2 regions of the Paenibacillus sp. J22P15 genome follow, and region 2 is predicted to be linked to the other one. Evidence: riboswitches for the same ligand, from Rfam matches in the RefSeq annotation. Region 2 holds a riboswitch; the other holds the start of a gene.
What was found. Region 2 has a riboswitch for preQ1 ahead of queC (7-cyano-7-deazaguanine synthase QueC). Riboswitches for the same ligand answer to the same signal wherever they lie in the genome.

Region 1 (9,568 bases), 170 kb from region 2:
GGATTCGGAGGATTTGAGCCAAGCTGAAGCTTTAATGAGGTCGCTTGGATGTACGGCCTTTATGGACCGTTCATATAACACGTTGTCACAAGGAGAAAAGCAGCGTGTATTAATTGCAAGAGCGCTAATGGCTTCGCCAAAGCTGCTAATATTAGATGAGCCGTGTACGGGTCTCGATGTATTTGCACGCGAGCAGCTGCTGCAAATGGTTGCTGCTGTAGCTTCGGGGGAGAATGCTCCAACCGTTATCTATGTTACCCATCATGTGGAAGAGATTTTACCTTGCTTTACAAAAACATTGTTAATTAAGGACGGGGAAGTATTTGCGGCTAATAACACCTCTGATGTACTGACATCTGAAGTGATGAGTAAGTTTTTTGGAGTAGCAGTAGATATCGAGCGGCGTGAGGGGCGAAACTGGCTATCTGTTAAGGGCGACTTATGGAATTAGTGCTGCAAGAACCGCAGCTGCAGCCAGAGCCTCCGAAATCGAGCAGATTGAAAAAAACGAAAACTTGGTTAAGCAGTCGATATGTGCTGAGGAATGAACGAGACCACTATGTATCACGTATAGCTACTGGGAGCACAGCGTTATTCGCTTCATTTGCTATAGTGACTGCAGCGTTAGGCATGCCAACAGGATTAGGTACAGCTATTGATATACTTATTTTTTTGATTCTTAATATTGCCGCTATGAGTATATCAGCGATATTGTTATCATTCGTATTTAATATGATGTATATACCGATTCCAAGAAGATTTGCAGCAGTATGGACATACGCGACAATAGAGACATACTTGATTTTATATTTTGCCGAGCTGGGCATTCTCATGTCGGCTATTATAGCGCTAGCTTTCACGGTAACAGGCGCTGTTGCAGGATTCCTAATGGGCGGCCTTTCGAAAATGAAAATAAAGCGCTGGGGCAAGTTAGTCCTAGTGCTTGGAACAGCCTCAGCTGCAGCTGTGGGATATGTGGTCGTTGATTGGCCTGGTTACGCAGTAGAGTCACAAAGAGCGGATGTACAATTGGATGTTAATTCCGATCATGTGACGACGATGACTGCTGCGAATCCAGCAGAGCTCGGGGCATTGAATTTTCAAACGTTCAGTTATGGAAGCGGCCTGGACAAGCATAGAGTGATTTTTGGAGATGAGGTTGATGTTACGTCATCTGTGGTTGATGCTTCAGCATATATTTCGAAGTGGTCAGCACTGAAAACGAGGTTTTGGGGATTCGATGAGCATGCTTTGCCTTTGAATGGCCGTGTATGGATGCCGGAGGGTCAAGGACCTTTTCCGATTACACTCATCGTTCATGGCAATCATCTCATGGAGGATTTCTCTGATGCGGGTTATCGTTATTTAGGAGAGCTGCTTGCTAGTCAAGGGATAATAGCTGTTTCAGTGGATGAAAATTTCTTGAACTATTCCGTGTGGTCAGGTATTCCGAATAATGATATGAAGGTGCGAGCTTGGGTACTCCTTAAGCATTTGCAGCAAATTAAAACGTTCAGTGAAGAAGAAGGAAATCCCTTCAGCGGACATGTAGATATCAAACGGGTCGCTTTGATCGGACATTCCAGGGGTGGACAAGCCGTTGCTATGGCAGCTGATGCAGATCGATGGTTTAAAGAAGATAAATCATTGGAAAGTCTAAACGAGATTGATATCGAATCTGTAGTTGCAATAGCACCAACGGATAAGCAAGTTGATGATAAATCTGCTCGCTTGACTGATGTTAATTATTTGACGCTTCAAGGTGCGAGAGATGCTGATGTGAACAATTTTTATGGTGATCGCCAGTACAGCAGAACGAAGTTTGAAGAGCGATCAGATCAATTTAAGGCAGCTTTGTATATTGCGGATGCCAATCATAGTCAGTTCAATTCAGACTGGGGAAGAATGGATGAGCGTCCACCTGGAGGTTTGTTCTTAAATCGAAGAAATTTGTTGAAAGCTGCCGAACAGCGTCAAATTTCCAAGGTGTATGTATCAGCTTTCTTGCAAGCAACCTTGCTCGGAGAAACGGGCTACAGGCCTCTTTTTGAAGATTATCGATCTGGATTAGCTTGGCTGCCGGATACCGCTTATTCAAATCGTTATGAATCTTCCGAGTTCAATGAGATTACTCGGTATGACGACGGAAGGCAAAAAAATGCGCTTAAGGGCGGCGGCAAAGCCAGTGTTACAGGAATGACGGAGTGGAAAATTGCTTCTGCTGAGGACCGTGACGGGAAAAGTAAAGGTACGAAAGGGATCGAGCTTGCATGGTCTGAGCCTGGTGCGGAGTATGCACTCGATATTACTGCAAAAACGAACGAGGAAACTGCCGCACTAGCGGATGGCAACCTAGTATTCTCGATGGCAAATCTTGAGCGTGATTTGATCGAAAAAGAAGAAAAGGCAGCATCGTCAAATGATGCTGTAGCGGAGCCCGAGCAGCCGCCGCTTCCAATCATTGAAATCGAACTGACTACGACTGAGGGGGAGAGCCGAGAACTGGTGCTGGACGAGGTTATGCCGGTGGCTCCGCCAACATACACAGCGTTTATGTCAATTCCGTGGCTGGAGGAACGCGTAAAGGAGGAAAAATATAAGGAGTCTACTGAACCTGTATTTCAAACCTATATGCTGCCGCTTGAGCTATTCAGTTCTGACGTATTATCGATCAAAGCAGATGAGATTAGCCGAATTACGTTTCGTTTCGTCAATGGCCCAGGTAAAGTAATGCTTGATGATATCGGATTTATGTCATAAGTAAGGATAAAATAAGAAAGCGGGATGCCTGGCAGAAGGCATCCCGCTTTTACAGCTTTATATGAATATGCAGCGTCCTTGGCTTATGAAATAGCTTAGCTCGCTGCGCTTTCCTTTTCATCTTTAAAGGTAAAGCTTCTTGCTGCGTATAAGAATGGTGTTGAACAAATCGATACGATAAATTTAATGACATAAGTCGACAGAAAAATGGAGAGCCAAAGCTTGCTGTCGTATCCTGGCGCACCTGCGAAAGCAATGGTGCAAAAAATAAAAGTATCAACAAGCTGACTGACTGCAGTGCTTCCATTATTGCGAATCCAAAGCTGATTCGGAGCAGGGCACAATCGCTTTAATGTCGAATAAATTTTGACGTCTAGGAATTGGCTGACAAAATAAGCACATAAACTCGCTAAAGCAATTCGTGGCATTAACCCGAATAAGGTTTCCATAGCGCCTTGAACCTGAAGCGGGAACTCTTCGTTTAAAGGATTAAACAGAAGTGCCATTTGCATAATAATGGTCGTAGTGATAAGTGTAAAGAAACCGAACCAAACCGCTTTTTTGGCTGCTTTCTCACCATACTTCTCATTAAGTAGGTCTGAGGCTAAATAAATTGTGCCGTACATCGTGTTGCCGAGCGTAATTGCAATGATCATGCCGAAAGCGTGGATGTCGATTGTTTTCACAACTTGAATGTTAGCTAGCACTGTCGCCATGCCGATCCAAGCATAAATGCCGATCCGACCAAAAAAACGATAGGAAAGAAGAAATAACGAAAAATGCACGAGCATGAAGATCGCACCGAACCATAAATTAAACATATTGCATGTTTCCTCCTAGTTTTGTTAACGCGGGAGTTTTCGAACCGCGAATAGTATGACTGATGTGTATGTTGACTTGTTTTTCTGCCTTTGTCATTATAAACGCTTCTATGGAGCGGGGCAATAACTTTTCAAAGCTGTATCAATTGGACGACAGAAGATGGTAAAATGGATGATACGTTTTAAAACATGGTATGCCAAAGACTTGGTTAACCTTACTAATAAGCTAAGGGGTGGTATTGTGACTAATTCTAATGATCAGCTGGAGCAAGAGCAGCAGCGTGTAAAAGAAGTGACGGATATCATTCGCACTCGCATAGAACAATTTAGCGGTCAAATTAGCGGTATGCGCGAGGATATCGTTGATATTCGGCGTAATTTCTGGGATGATGTAACACTTAATTTCGAGGATGTGGCTGAATCAGCAGAATCGCATGCTAGCATGAAGCAGCAAGCAGAAGTGCTCTCAGAGCGAGAAAGAAGTCATCGGCACGCGGAAGAACAGCTGAAAACACTTTATAAGCTGGAGCATTCCCCTTATTTCGGAAGAATTGATGTGCAAGAGGAAGGCCAAGCGGAATCAGAGGCGATCTATTTAGGTGTAGGCTCTCTGCTGGATGAAAGTTGCGATGAGTACCTGATCTACGATTGGCGCGCGCCTGTATCAAGTCTTTATTACGATTATGGTCCTGGACCTGTGAAATATGAAACACCAAGCGGGTCAATCGCGGGCGATATGTCGCTCAAGCGTCAATTTATAATACGTGATGCCCAAATTCGCAGCATGTTTGATACAGGCGTCACAATCGGTGATGAGCTGCTTCAGGAAGTACTAGGCAAGCAGTCTGATGCCCAAATGAAGAGCATTGTAGCTACGATTCAGCGTGAGCAAAACCGTATTATTCGTAATGAAAGTGCAAGACTTCTCATCGTACAAGGCGCTGCCGGAAGCGGGAAAACATCTGCAGCTCTCCAACGTGTTGCCTATCTGCTTTACCGTTATCGCGGTTGGTTAAATGCCAATCAAATCGTTTTGTTTTCTCCTAATCCAATGTTCAACAGTTATGTGGCAACGGTGCTGCCTGAGCTTGGCGAGCAAAATATGCAGCAAACGACGTATCAGCAGTATTTGGAGCACCGACTAGGCCAAACGTTTGCGCTGGAAGACCCTTTCTCACAGATGGAATATACGCTGGCAGCTGTTGAGGAACAAGGCTATGATGCTAGGATTGCTGCTATTACTTATAAATCAAGCCTCTTATTTATGCATTTAATCGATCGTTATGCAATTGAGCTAGGTGAATCGGGCCTCGCCTTTAAGTCGGTAACATTTAAGGGCCGCACCTTAATTTCAGCATCAGCAATCGCAGAGCAATTTTATTCGCATGATCGTTCAATCTCAATTGGCAATCGTATGCGCTTTACATCGGAATGGATGCTAAGAGAGCTGACGAGACTAAGCCGCGAGGAACGCGAACAGGACTGGGTTCAAGATGAGATTGAGCTGCTTGATCAAGAAGCCTATGTGAAAGCATTTGAAGATCTCGAGAAAAAGAAACATTTCGCGGGAAATTCCTTTAATGATTTTGACGCAGAAAGAGATTATTTAGCAGCAATGGTAGTGCAGCAGAAATTCAAAAAGCTCCGTAGAAGAGTGAAGCGTTTAATGTTTTTGGATGTGCCGGCCATTTATAAGCGTATATTCGAGGATGACGCGAATAGGTTAGAAATATTTGAGAAAAGTGAATATAATCTTCCTGATAAATGGAAAGAAATTAGCGAACAAACGATTGCAAAACTAGATAATAAAGAAATTTATTACGAGGATGCAACACCGTATTTGTATTTAAAGGAAAAGCTAGAAGGGTTTCAAACAAACACATTGGTTAAACATTTATTTATTGATGAAGCACAGGACTATTCACCATTTCAATATCATTATTTAAAGCGTATTTTTCCGAATTGTAAAATGAGTGTGCTCGGAGATCTAAATCAATCTATATTTGCACATGCAGTGACAGGAAATGGATTTGAGCCATTGTCGGAGCTTTACAGTGAGGAAGAAACAGAGAAGATTGTACTAACAAGAAGCTATCGCTCAACTAGACCGATTGTGGCATTTACGAGTCGGATGATTGAAGGTGGCGATCAAATTGAGGCTTTTAATCGAGACGGTGCTGAGCCAACCATAACTAAAGTGGAGAATGATATTCAGCTCGTGAGCAGCATTCAGGACCGAATTAACCAGCTGGTTATGAGTGGATATCATTCGATTGCAGTCATTTGCAAAACGGCGGAAGAAAGCAAACGTATGTATGCTTCATTGCAGTCGTACTTCCCTAAACTCCGCCTTGTGGAGAAAGAAACCGTGACGTTTGAGAAAGGGATCATTGTGATTCCTTCGTATTTAGCCAAAGGTGTCGAGTTTGATGCTGTTGTAATCAGCAATGCAAGCAATGAATATTATGGGCGTGAAAGCGAAAGAAAATTATTTTATACAGCTTGCACGAGAGCGATGCATGAGCTCCATCTTTTCCATACGAAGGAGCTCACCGCCTTTGTCCGTTAGTTTTACCTTCTAATCTCTGACCATATTTCATGAACGTCCACTTGAAGCTCCGAAGCAATCAGCTCTGCTGTGAGTCTTTGGGGCTTCAAAATTTTTCCGTTTCGCAGCTTGGAAATCGTCTGAATGGAAATCCCAGTTAAAGAGGAGAGGTAACCGACGGTTATATCTCGTTTAGCCATCCATATTCGAAGCTTCATCGAGGCTTCTATCTTGTCATCTACAGGACGCATATCCCAAATGACGAAAGCAAACTCCGATACATCTCCAAACCCATCGATAATAGGAGTGAATGAGGCGGACAATTCAAACTCGACCCCGTCCAATTTGCTCGTTCTAAGGGTAATGCTTCTTTCTTTTTTTAGCAGATGGGCTTCTTTTATAATGTTGAGTATTTTCCCATGATCTGTATCGGCAATGAATTGCAGCAGCGTTTCGTGTTGCATTTGTTGGTAAGATTCTGTCATAAAGGGAGATAGATTGTCTCTTAGAAACCAAACATGGTGATGTCTGTCTATAATTCCGCTAATCAATATTTTATTTATTTGTGATTGTTGCTCGATCCACTTGTAAGGAGTTAAATCCTCGAATATGATAAAAGCGTGGTGGTGTGTTTCATCACTGCTTCTCGGCAACGGGTGTAGATCAATCCGTACAGAAATTTTCCGTTTTAGCTTCGTATAAATAATGACTTCGCTCTTCATAACTGGGTGCCTAATGTTGATTTGATATTTATGTAGCAAATAGCTGCTCTTTTTGGATTGCAGCTCTTGAAGTGAATAACCAGATAACCTTAGAAAAGCTAGGTTCGTATCCACGATGCGTACCTCTTGATCGTTTTGGCTCATTAGAATCATCGGCTGATTCATTAATTGGAAAATCTGACTATAAATCGACAATACGGAACACTCCTCTTAAGCCCATTCCATTACCTCGTAATAAAGTAAAAGTATAAAATAGACGGACTTAACAAACAAGTCAATGATTATGAAACTTTGGCGAATGATTAAAAAGTGAAAAATGAGTTTAATTAATTAAACTTGATAGCAGTATGTATACCTATTTGGTGCATAATGTCATTAGTTGAAACTTAACCAGCTGTAACACTCTTACAGCAGACTTTATTCTAATTCGGTTTCCCGATACTATTGTAGGACAGCTAGAATGATCTAAACTTAGCAATGGTATTGTAGGAATCTATGAAAACAACTGTGTTTTTTTTCAAAACCATGTATAATGTGGTTAATGTAATTTGTTTATCGATGAATATCGTACTGGACATTGATTATCCAACAAGGGGTGAAACCAAGAATGGTTCAAACGGCACCTATCGGATTATCCATTAAAGATTTATATTTATTCAACGAAGGGAGCTCGCACCATAGTTACCGTTTTATGGGTGCTCATCTTGTCCAAATGGACGGTATAAAAGGTGTTCGCTTTACAGTGTGGGCACCGAACGCAGCAGACGTTCGTGTCATTGGGGAATTCAATAAATGGATTGGCAAGCGTCATGTTATGGTACGGATTGGTACGACGGGTATTTTTACCTTGTTTGTACCACGTATTGGTGAAGGCGAATTGTACAAATACGAGATTGTGACACCCGCAGGCAAAACGATTAGAAAGGCCGATCCGTATGCTTTTTTTGCTGAAAGGCGACCGGGAACAGCTTCCATTGTCACGGAACTTGGCGGCTATGAATGGGCAGATGAAGAATGGCAGCGTAAGAAGCGAGAGCTTCCTCCCTACACCAGTCCATTGCTCATTTATGAGGTTCATGCCGGCTCGTGGAAAATCAAAGGCAAAGAGGATTATTATACGTATGAGGAACTGGCAGACGATTTGATTCCTTATACAGCTGAAATGGGCTATACGCATATCGAGCTTATGCCACTTTCAGAACATCCATTAGATCAATCCTGGGGCTACCAAATTACAGGCTTTTATGGAGCAACGAGTCGTTATGGCTCACCGAAGCAGCTAATGAAATTTGTGGACAAATGCCATCAATTTGGAATCGGTGTAATTTTGGACTGGGTGCCTGGACATTTTTGCAAGGATGATCATGGCTTGCGTCTTTTTGATGGGACGCCTATTTTTGAAGGTGCGGATGCCAATCGTGCGGAGAAGCCGCTTTGGGGAACGTTATCTTTTGATTTTGAGAAAAAAGAAGTTATTAGCTTTCTTATATCCAATGCAATTTATTGGATGGATTTATTCCACATTGATGGTTTGCGTGTTGATGCTGTCGCCAGCATGATCAATTTACATATGGACAAACCGCCTGAAATGTTTACATACAACTACCTCGGCGGCCCTGACAACCTAGATGCTCTCCGCTTCATAAAGAAGCTCAATGAAACAGTGTTTCATTATTACCCCGATACTTTGATGCTCGCAGAAGATTCTTCCGCATGGCCCGCTGTTACATCACCAACCTACAAAGGCGGCCTCGGATTTAATTTTAAATGGAATATGGGCTGGATGAACGATATGCTGCGCTATATGGCGCTGGATCCGGCTGCACGTCCATATCATCACCATCTCATTACTTTCTCACTCCTATATGCTTTTTCAGAAAATTACGTTCTACCGCTATCCCATGATGAAGTTGTACACGGAAAACGCTCATTGTTAAACAAAATGCCTGGCAGCTATGAAGAAAAATTCGCGCAATTACGGTTATTTTACGGGTTTTGGATGACTCATCCCGGGAAGAAGCTATTATTTATGGGCAGCGAATGGGGGCAGTTCGATGAATGGAAGGACGCCGACATGCTGGACTGGATGGTGCTTGAGTACGATTTGCATCACAGCATGCACTATTATGTGAAATCATTGAATCATATGTATCTCGATCAGCCTTCGCTTTGGGAGAGAGATAGTGAGGCGGATTGCTTCGAATGGATTGATGTAAATAATTCAGCACAATCTGTTATTTCCTTTATCCGCCGCGGCAATTCTGATTTCTCCATCGTGATTGCAAATTTCTCTAGAAATGATTACAAGCCGTTTCGTATCGGTGTTCCAGAGCCTGGTTCTTATTGCTCTTTTATAAATAGTAACGACAAGCAATATGGCGGTACGGACACACAAGTAAAGCAATGCTACAGCAGTGAAAACGTCGCTTGGCACGGTCACAATCAGAGCATTATGATTCACTTACCCCCCCTGACAATCCAGATCTTCAGCTTAGATCCGGGGACCACAATATGAGAGGGAGTTGGTGTCCATGGGCCGTAAAGAAATGATCGCTATGCTGCTTGCAGGAGGCGAAGGTAAAAGGCTGGGTGTGCTTACAAAAGATTTAGCTAAGCCAGCAGTTTATTTTGGCGGAAAATACAGAATTATTGATTTTACGCTAAGTAATTGTGTACATTCTGGAATTGATACCGTAGGCGTTCTAACGCAATATCAG
Region 2 (9,568 bases):
AAGCTGCTGGGAGGTTTCTATTGCACAAACTGCAGTGTAGCAATAGTGAGATAGCCTAGGATGCACGAACACAAGCTTCATATCATATAACAGCTGCGTCTAGATCAAAAAAAACCCGATCTCCGCACAAACCATCATCATGGCTGTTGGAATCGGGTTATTTTCTTTTCTAGCTACTCAATAGTCGCTAAATATTTTTTAATGAACTCTTTTGCTTTTTCTGGGTTTTTGCTATCCGGGCGAATGCCGATAACCATGTTTTCTTTGTATAGCGGAAGCTGAGAACTTAGGGCAGAGGCGCTTAGGTCAATACCGTACACATGCTCCTCCGTATCTTCATCAGTCTTCAGCTTCATAGCAAGTTCGTCCTTCATCAGCGGCTTTAACTCACCGTTAACGAGATCGTCCAGCGGCATAAGTACCCCCTGAATTCCGACCCACTGAAAAATGCTTTCATCCATAATATATACATCCGGGTGCTCAGTTGCTAAGACGAGCACTGCTTTCTGCAAATAGGCATATTGGGATTGTTGGTCCTTAGGTACTAAAGTTAATGTTGAAACAAACCTTTGCCATTCGGGAAACGCTGTCAAAAGAGCGGTTTCAATTGCTTCCTTCTCAGGCGCATCATCCTTCAACATGTAATTACCCATGAATGAGATGCTCAAATCGACAGGCGGCAGATTAGCAAGTCGCTCTTGCTCTTCGCGGTAGTTCATAAAGCTGATCACGCCATAAATAATAAGTGCTACTGCTGCAATTGCCCCAAGCGTGTGAAGTTTGTAATAGCGCCAGAAATGATCCATTTTCTGAGCTTGTCCAGCCATTTTCTTGAATTTTCCGTATTCTTGTTCGTTGAACGCATCCGTTAACTTACGATCCTCATAATCGAGAATTAGCCGATACGCTTGTGTAACGCTTGCAAAAGAATCATCAGAATCCCCTGCATCGTCCTTCTGGTGCTGTGTTCTAGAACGGGATTGGCGCATAAGTATCGTATAACGCTTTTCCACTTCTTCTTTGGCCGCAAGTTCTGGCAGCCCCATTGTCTCATAGGCCTTTTTTAATTCGTCCACTTGTGTCACCTCAATTAGTAAGTAGCTCCTATATGATTCCTATCTATTAGTATACGGAATTCCACGCTTAACGCAAATTTTGGCGAAAATACTCATTTGATTTCATTCAAATTTGGAATCGGCAATGCTCAGGTATCCCCTTAAAAAGAAACGCGAGAGGACAGCTTAACGGCTGTCCTCTCGCTTTTTTTAGAAAAAACCTTTGATTAATGTAGGGATCTCAAATAAATCATTACAAATAGCACCTTGATAGTTATGAGTATAGTCATTGCTTTTTAGTATCGTTCGCATCCCGACTTCATTAGAAGGAATGATATCAGCCTTCAGATTATCACCAATGAAAACGGACCGTTCAGATGAAGAATTCAAATTAGAAAGTGAAAGTTGAAAAATAGCATGATCCGGTTTTCTCAAATTGACTGCTCCTGAAATGACAATATCATCAAAAAACTCCATTATGCCAAGTGAAATAATTTTGTTTCTTTGATAAAACTCTCTGCCATTCGTAATCATACCTAATTTATAACCACTTGCCTTTAAAGTGTGAAGCATTTCATTCAAGCCCGAAAATCCGATACTGTATAAATGGAAATTACTATTTAAATCATCCAATAGTGTATTAAATAATGTTTTCTCCAGACTGAAGATTTCGATCAACTCGTTATAAACTTCCTCTTTGGGCATGACAATGTTATTTAATTGTGTGAACTTCGCAATGAAAATACTCTTGTCGGCAATGAAACGATGTAAAGAAAATTGTTTGTACTGATATTTTGCAAAGTTGATCAAAGATTGCTCTTTATCAAGCAATGTTTGGTCGAGGTCAAAGATAACTGTATCAATTGTACTCAACGTTTCACCTCCGTCTATTTTATCGATAACCGATAATGCATCACTCGTAGACGATTAATAAGTCGCTAGGTCTTCCATTTCGTAGGGATAATCCATTTGTTTTTTTATGTTTTTTACATCATGCTCCGATAAGAAAAGCCCAATGACATAAAGGCCTAAATCAATAGAAGTGGCGACGCCTCCAGCCGTAATGACATTGCCGTCTCGCACAATACGGGAGTGAATAACTTCATTGCAGTAAGGTTTCAATAGATCATAGGCGTAAGGATGCGTGGTCGCTTTTTTATTTGTCAAATAGCCAGCTGCACCAAGCAGTAATGAGCCTGTGCAAACGGAGATGAGGTATTGTGCCTGTGCTGCTTCCTTCATCCATGCTGTAAATGACTCATCATATCTCAGTGCTCTTGTTCCAAGCCCTCCAGGTATGAAGATAAGATCATACTGCGCTAGATCTGGTTTGATTTGATTGACTTTAATTGTCATGCCAAGCTCATCCGTAATTTCTTCCTGCAGTGCGCAGATATCCCAGGTGAATTGTTTCGTTGCTTCAAAATACTTAAAGCGAGTGATCACATCGTAGAAGCCTACGAAATCCAAGAAAGTTACTCCGTTAAATAAAATAAAGGCAATTTTCATCCTTGCTGCACCCCGTTTCTTTATTGCAATAATATTACAAAACCTTCCGCTGGTATAGTTCAAAACACGAAAAAAGCTAAGAAGGCTCGATTCTATTGCTCTTATCGACTACAATAACGAAGACGAGAATGTATTCAAAAGTGAGGGAAATCGATGTTTGATCCAACTGTTTATGAAAACTTGAAAGTAGCCTTCGAGAATCAGCTGTATGATTTGGATACGCTGGATCGAAAGATAGATATCATTAATCGGATAGATCGTTTGGAGCTTGCGGTTATGTCGCGCGAATTCACGCTTCAATTTAAGCTGGCTGAGTACGGAGAGGTGTCTGCAGAAATTCAGCTTACTGCGTCCCTGAAGGATTTGGCAGCTGAAATATTGGAGCTGACGGGTGAGACACCGGCATGTACGCTGCGTATACGTTTTTTCATGCAGATGATTAATGTTGCGAAGCAATGCGATGAAATTAAACAAGTGATGCAGCATATTTGGGAGCCGGATATTGAGCCTACACAAACCATTAGTTATCTATACGGTTCCGAAGCACCTGTTTATTGGAATGTTATTGAGCTGAGCTTTAGTCGTAAGATTAGCGAAGAGCAAATGGAGGACATCCCGGATCTAATCGATCATGTTCTAAGGACATTAACGAAGCTGAAGGACGTTGGCGCGTAGGCATTGCCTGTCACGTCGCAGTTAATTACTGTATGTTTCTTTAATGATGAAGCTGTGCTATAGTTTTGAGAATGAACAACTGAAGAAGAAACTCCGATGCTATTGTCTAAAGACAATATTAGCTATCGGGAGAGGTTCGCGAACTCCCTCTATAAAAAACTATGCGAAACGATTGTCCCATCAGGTGACATCGTCGTTTTCGCGTTCGGCGCGAAGCGGGTTCCACAACGCTTCGCGCCGTTTCTTTGGTTTTTTATCTACATATGAAGGATGACAAGCGATCTCGATCTTCTCAACTAAGAGAGGGAGATGCAGCATGAAAAAGGAAAAAGCAGTCGTTGTGTTCAGCGGCGGTCAGGACAGCACGACATGTTTATTTTGGGCAATGGAGCGATTCTCGGAAGTAGAGGCCGTTACTTTCAACTATGGGCAGAGGCATAAGCTTGAGCTCGAATGTGCAGCGGATATTGCCAAGGAACTAAAGATTAAGCATCACATACTGGATATGTCTCTACTTAATCAATTAGCTCCTAATGCGCTCACAAGAGAAGAGATCGCGATCGAGCAAAAAGAAGGGGAGCTTCCAACCACCTTCGTCGATGGACGTAATCTTTTATTTCTAACTTTTGCAGCGGTGCTGGCAAAGCAGCTTGGCGCGAAACATATCGTAACAGGCGTATGCGAAACGGACTTTAGCGGGTACCCCGATTGCCGGGATATCTTCGTGAAGTCGTTGAATGTGACGTTGAACTTATCGATGGATTACCCGTTTGTAATCGATACACCTCTGATGTGGCTGAATAAAGCTGAAACATGGGAGCTTGCAGCGGAGCTTGGTGCATTCGAATTTGTACGTACACGGACGTTAACTTGCTATAACGGCATAATGGCGGATGGCTGCGGAGAGTGTCCGGCTTGTCAGCTTCGTAGGAATGGGCTGGATGATTATCTGCTCAAGGTGAAGCAATGATGATGCAGCAGATTTATCCAGTAGTGCAGCATAGCTATTGTTATGAACTCAACAAAGATTTTCATTTTGCGGCGGCACACTTTGTTCCCGCTGAGGAAGCTGGTAAATGTCGAGAGATTCATGGTCATACGTACTATGCCAATGTGACGGTTGTGGGAGATGAGCTTGATGAATCAGGCTTTCTTGTCAATTTCGCGATAATTAAACGGTTGATTCATGATCGTTTCGATCATTCTTTACTTAATGATGACGAAGAAAGCTTCAGTAATGTATTGCCCGACCGTTTTCCTACGACTGAAGTGGTGGCACGAACAATTGCCGACATCGTGCAACGCTATTTAGATGGCACTGTAAATCGGCCTCAGTGTGTTCAAGTATATCTCCGAGAAACGCCGACGAGCTACTGTATCTATCGTCCGAAGCGGATGGAGGTCTAACAATGCCAGATAACAAACGAATTCCTGTTATGGAAGTGTTTGGACCGACCGTTCAGGGAGAAGGCATGGTCATTGGCCGCAAAACGATGTTCGTTCGTACTGCGGGCTGCGATTATAGCTGCTCTTGGTGTGATTCGGCATTTACTTGGGATGGCAGCGGCAAAGAAGAGATACGAATGCTGACGGCAAATGAAATTATAGATGAACTTAAAGGAATCGGCGGAAAAACGTTTGAGCATGTAACGATTTCGGGCGGTAATCCCGCGCTGCTCACTCAGCTGGACGTATTAGTGAATGAGCTTCATAAACAAAGCATCAGCGTTGCGCTAGAGACACAAGGCAGTCGCTGGCAGGATTGGTTTTGGTCAATTGATGAGCTGACTTTATCACCTAAACCACCGAGCTCAGGTATGAAGACCGACTGGTCCAAACTCGACGAAATCGTATCCAATTTGAAAAGCAAGTCAACTAGCTTTAGTTTGAAGATCGTCGTTTTTGATGATGAGGATTTGGAGTATGCGACCTATGTTCACTTACGCTACCCGATGGTTCCGTTTTATTTGCAAGCGGGCAATAGCAACTTGCAGGAAACGGAGCCGAAGCTTATGCTTCCATATTTGGTAGAGCGTTATGAGTGGCTGATTGAGAAGGTTATGCCAAACGCTGATTTAAAGCGGGTGCACGTTCTCCCGCAGCTTCATACATGGGTATGGGGGAATAAAAAGGGTGTCTGAAATATAATTAAAGTAAGAAAGGTGGAAACGAGCATGGAAGGAAGAAACAAAGAGGAGCTGAACGGTGTGACGCTGCTCGGCAATCAAGGAACGCAATATTTGTTTAACTATGCACCGGAAATTTTGGAGGCCTTTGATAATAAGCATCCGAATCGGGATTATTTTGTGAAATTTAATTGTCCGGAATTTACGAGTCTTTGTCCAATGACAGGACAGCCGGATTTTGCAACTATCTATATCTCATACATTCCCGCTCAAAAAATGGTAGAGAGCAAGTCGCTGAAGCTATACTTATTCAGCTTCCGGAACCATGGTGATTTCCACGAGGATTGCATGAATATCATTATGAATGATCTTATTGCACTGATGAATCCCCGCTATATTGAGGTTTGGGGTAAGTTTACACCACGCGGCGGCATTTCCATCGACCCTTATTGCAATTGGGGGCAGCCTGGTACAAAGTACGAGCAAATGGCGGAGCATCGGCTCATGAACCATGATTTATATCCAGAGAAAGTGGATAATCGTTAATTTTTGCTTGTACCTGAGACTAGGACAAAAGAGACATCTATGGTAGATGTCCCCTTGGTTGCCCGTCTAAGGTCTAGGTAATATCCTGCCCAGAGTCTATTTCAATTATTCTCTTTTTGTCTATACTTAAGTAAGAGATACTAGAGAATGGGTGAACCGATGATGATTAAAAATGCGATATGTATGTCAGTGCTGCTTTGCACAATAGCGTCAGCGTTAACGAACTTTGGTGTTACTCCGGTACGAGCTCTTGCAGCTCCAGGCGCATCACAAGCTGAATATAGCCGTATGAACAATGTGAATGAGCCCTTCTTGCTGCAGATGGAGCAGGAGGAAAAGTAAAAGCTATCTTCTTAAAATGTTTATGATTGGTAAAAGATATATGGAGCAGTAATTGAAAAATGGCGGTGCAAGGGGAAATCCTTGCACCGCCATTTTTTTGTTGGAACGCTTTTATTGTGAGTCAATAGGTAGGTTGTGAGTGATATTAAGTCTATCTTCTAGACCTATTTTCATCTAAAGCGCTGGTTTGGTGAGAATAGATCTATAATTTAGATCTATATTTACTGGAATGACGAATAAAAAGCCATCGGGTGGGTTTTGGGCCACATTAAGTCTAGCATCTAGTCCTATTTTTGCCAAAAGCGCTGATTTGGTGAGTATAGATCTATATTTTAGATCTATATTTCCAATCGACCTATTGTCAGGCATTCGGTATAAGATCAGCAGTCATCTTCGTGAGAGCTGCCTTTGCTTATAAGCAAAATGATTGGTTGGACCATGCCCGCCGCCGATCCCGATTTGGTCTTCAATAGCTGCTTGAATGAAGCATTTGGCTGTTCTAATCGCATCATGAACGGATTTCCCTTGAGCGACCTCTGCGGTAATAGCAGCAGAGAACGTGCAACCAGTGCCATGCGTATGCTTAGTAGCAATACGATCGCTTTCCAAATAGACGAAGCGCTCACCATCATAGATTAGATCAACAAGACGATCTCCGCTTATATCATGGCCGCCTTTTATGACAACATAACGCGAGCCCATTTGCTTTAATATCCGCGCAGCTTCCTCACGGTCACTGAGCGTACTTATTGGCATACCTGCGAGCAGCTCAGCTTCTGGAATATTTGGAGTAACAACAAGCGCGAGCGGCAGCAAATGCTTAATCAGTGTTTGAACGGCTTCCTGCTGTAGCAAGGGCGAGCCGCCTTTGGCAATCATTACAGGGTCAATGATGAGATTTTTCCATTGATATTGTTTTATTTTTGCGGCTACGATCTCGATTATTTCTACGCTAAACAACATGCCAGTCTTAACAGCAGAGGGTTCCAAATCTTCGCCAATGGAATTCAGCTGCCTTCTAATCGCTTCAGCCTCCATCGGATAGACACCTTGCACACCAAGTGTATTCTGAGCAGTCACTGCTGTGATAACGGACATTCCGTAGGTGCCGAGCTCCTGAAAGGTTTTTAAATCAGCTTGAATGCCTGCGCCTCCCCCGGAATCCGAGCCTGCAATCGTCAGTGCTTGATATCGTTTCATCGACGTATCTCCTTCAAAAGATCAGTCTTACTTACAAATTTGAAAAAGCATCCTCAGCCTTAATATTCGCTGGCAGAAGTTCATTCTCTATTAACCAATCTCGCACATTGGACCATGATGCAGGATCTTGATAACCAAAGGATTGTTCACCCGCGTCCATAAGCGGCAGCAGGATGTCTAAGCTCTTCGTTTCGATTTCCTTGTCGAGAGGGGAGGTTTGATCCTCGTGCTCGAATAAGATGGACAAGGATTGCTCTGTATTCGATGCGACAAATTGCTGGCCTTCTGTAATGGCGGCCATAAATTTTTTGAACAACTCTTGTTTTTCAGCAACTCCTTGCTCGCTTGCAACGAGTACAAGCTCGTAATAATCTGGCACGCCAAAATCAGTAGGGTTAATTGCCTTCATCGGATGCCCTTCCTTAGCTAGCAGCAGTTGCTCATGATTTATAAATCCGCCAATGATTGCATCAACCTTATTGGTGGCGATAGCGGGAATAAAGGAAAAACCGACGTCTATCATATTTACATTTTGCGGATCTCCGCCGTCATCCTTGATCATCGTCCGCATCATCGCTTCGTATAGTGGAATTGAAGAGTAGCCCACCTTTTTACCGACGAGATCCTTGGGCGATTTGTAGCTTCCGCCTTCAGGAACCATCAGATGATTAAGAGGATGTCTGACGATGGCAGCAATCGATTTAACAGGAATAGCTTCGCCGCGAGCCATGAGCACCTGTGGCTGGTAGCTGAGCGCTAAGTCGACCTTGCCAGCCGCCACAAGTTTCAAAGCGTCATTCGTATCAGCAGGCATTTGAATGTTAACATCCAGGCCGTGCTTCTCGAAATAGCCGTTCTTCTGAGCTGCATAAAGGAAGGAATGCACTGCATTTGGATACCAGTCGAGCATGATGCTAATTTGCTGAGGCTTCTGATCCGGTGTAGGAGAGCTGGTTTCATTAGAATTTACATTTGCATTACCGCTGCAACCGCTAATTACGAGCAGTAGAATGGACAGCATTGGAATAAACCATTTGATGTTTGTATTGATCTTCATTTCTTGATTCCTCTTCTCTTTAGTATCGTTTTCTCCAAAAGCACGATGGCACCGAATAACAAGATGCCGATCAGGGATAACAGAAAAACAGCTGCAAACATAGAATCAGCGTTCAAATTGCTGGACATTCGGCGGCTATAGTAGCCAAGACCTGCACTGCCCCCAAGCCACTCGCCAATCGTAGCGCCGACAACACAATAGACGATAGATAATTTCAGTCCCGAGAAGAAGGAGGGCAGGGCGATCGGAATTTGTATTTTGCGAAAAATATCCCAGCGTGTCGCCCCCATCGTTAGCAGCAGCTCCCGATATTCCTTGTCACTTTTCGCTAGCCCGTCATAAGTGTTGACAACGATAGGAAAGAAGGATGTCAGAAATACGACAGCAACCTTGCTCCAAATCGTATAGCCGAACCACATGATGAAGATTGGCGACAGGGCGATAAGAGGAATCGTCTGACTGATGACGACGAATGGGTAGATCGCCTTCTCTAGCGTGCGGAACGTGTGCATTCCTGCTGCTAGAGCAATTCCGCCCACAACCGATAGTAGGAATCCGATTGCGACTTCCTTCAAAGTTGTCCGCAGGTGTTCGCCTAGTAGAAGACGGCTGTCTTCTATTAAGGCTCGGCTGATGGCAGTGGGAGACGGCAGTATGTAAGAAGGAACTAAGCCAAGATGTACGATCCATTGCCACACGATCAGCAAGCTGGCGAGCAGTAGTATAAAGAGTCCATAATGATTCAGCCATCGTTTAAAAAGAAGTTTGCTCATGCAGCCTTCGCTCCAAATCTTGTCGCAGCTTTACAAAATCGGGTTCATAATTCTGCTCATAATGTCGTGGCCTCGGCAGCTCGACGACAATTTCTTGAACGGTGTGCGCTTTGTCAGCCGTCAATAAATAAATGCGATCACTTAGCAAAATAGCTTCTTCTAAATCATGTGTGATGAAGAGAACTGTTTTACCTAAGCCGCCCCATAAATCCAGCAGCCACTTATGCATGCCGCGTTTGGTCATTGCATCTAGCGCGCCGAACGGCTCATCCAGCAGCAGCAGCT

Region 1: linked by a shared signal. The riboswitch ahead of AC0YN6_RS12475 (queuosine precursor transporter) and the one ahead of queC (7-cyano-7-deazaguanine synthase QueC) in region 2 are both predicted to bind preQ1.

The regions. Positions count from the first base shown of each region.
Region 1 is NZ_JBWDNT010000004.1:300,949-310,516, forward strand. Features, by position in the region: gene AC0YN6_RS12465 (ABC transporter ATP-binding protein) at 1-451, shown strand, start outside; gene AC0YN6_RS12470 (alpha/beta hydrolase) at 442-2,760, shown strand; gene AC0YN6_RS12475 (queuosine precursor transporter) at 2,856-3,581, opposite strand; PreQ1 riboswitch class I at 3,591-3,635, opposite strand; gene helD (RNA polymerase recycling motor HelD) at 3,823-6,150, shown strand; gene AC0YN6_RS12485 (helix-turn-helix domain-containing protein) at 6,153-7,046, opposite strand; gene glgB (1,4-alpha-glucan branching protein GlgB) at 7,459-9,366, shown strand; gene AC0YN6_RS12495 (glucose-1-phosphate adenylyltransferase) at 9,383-9,568, shown strand, end outside.
Region 2 is NZ_JBWDNT010000004.1:131,265-140,832, forward strand. Features, by position in the region: gene AC0YN6_RS11600 (J domain-containing protein) at 174-1,076, opposite strand; gene AC0YN6_RS11605 (HAD family hydrolase) at 1,266-1,928, opposite strand; gene AC0YN6_RS11610 (DJ-1/PfpI family protein) at 1,983-2,564, opposite strand; gene AC0YN6_RS11615 (hypothetical protein) at 2,718-3,239, shown strand; PreQ1 riboswitch class I at 3,365-3,408, shown strand; gene queC (7-cyano-7-deazaguanine synthase QueC) at 3,556-4,209, shown strand; gene queD (6-carboxytetrahydropterin synthase QueD) at 4,209-4,646, shown strand; gene queE (7-carboxy-7-deazaguanine synthase QueE) at 4,649-5,380, shown strand; gene queF (preQ(1) synthase) at 5,414-5,911, shown strand; gene AC0YN6_RS11640 (hypothetical protein) at 6,059-6,253, shown strand; gene thiD (bifunctional hydroxymethylpyrimidine kinase/phosphomethylpyrimidine kinase) at 6,641-7,453, opposite strand; gene AC0YN6_RS11650 (ABC transporter substrate-binding protein) at 7,485-8,510, opposite strand; gene AC0YN6_RS11655 (ABC transporter permease) at 8,507-9,283, opposite strand; gene AC0YN6_RS11660 (ABC transporter ATP-binding protein) at 9,264-9,568, opposite strand, start outside.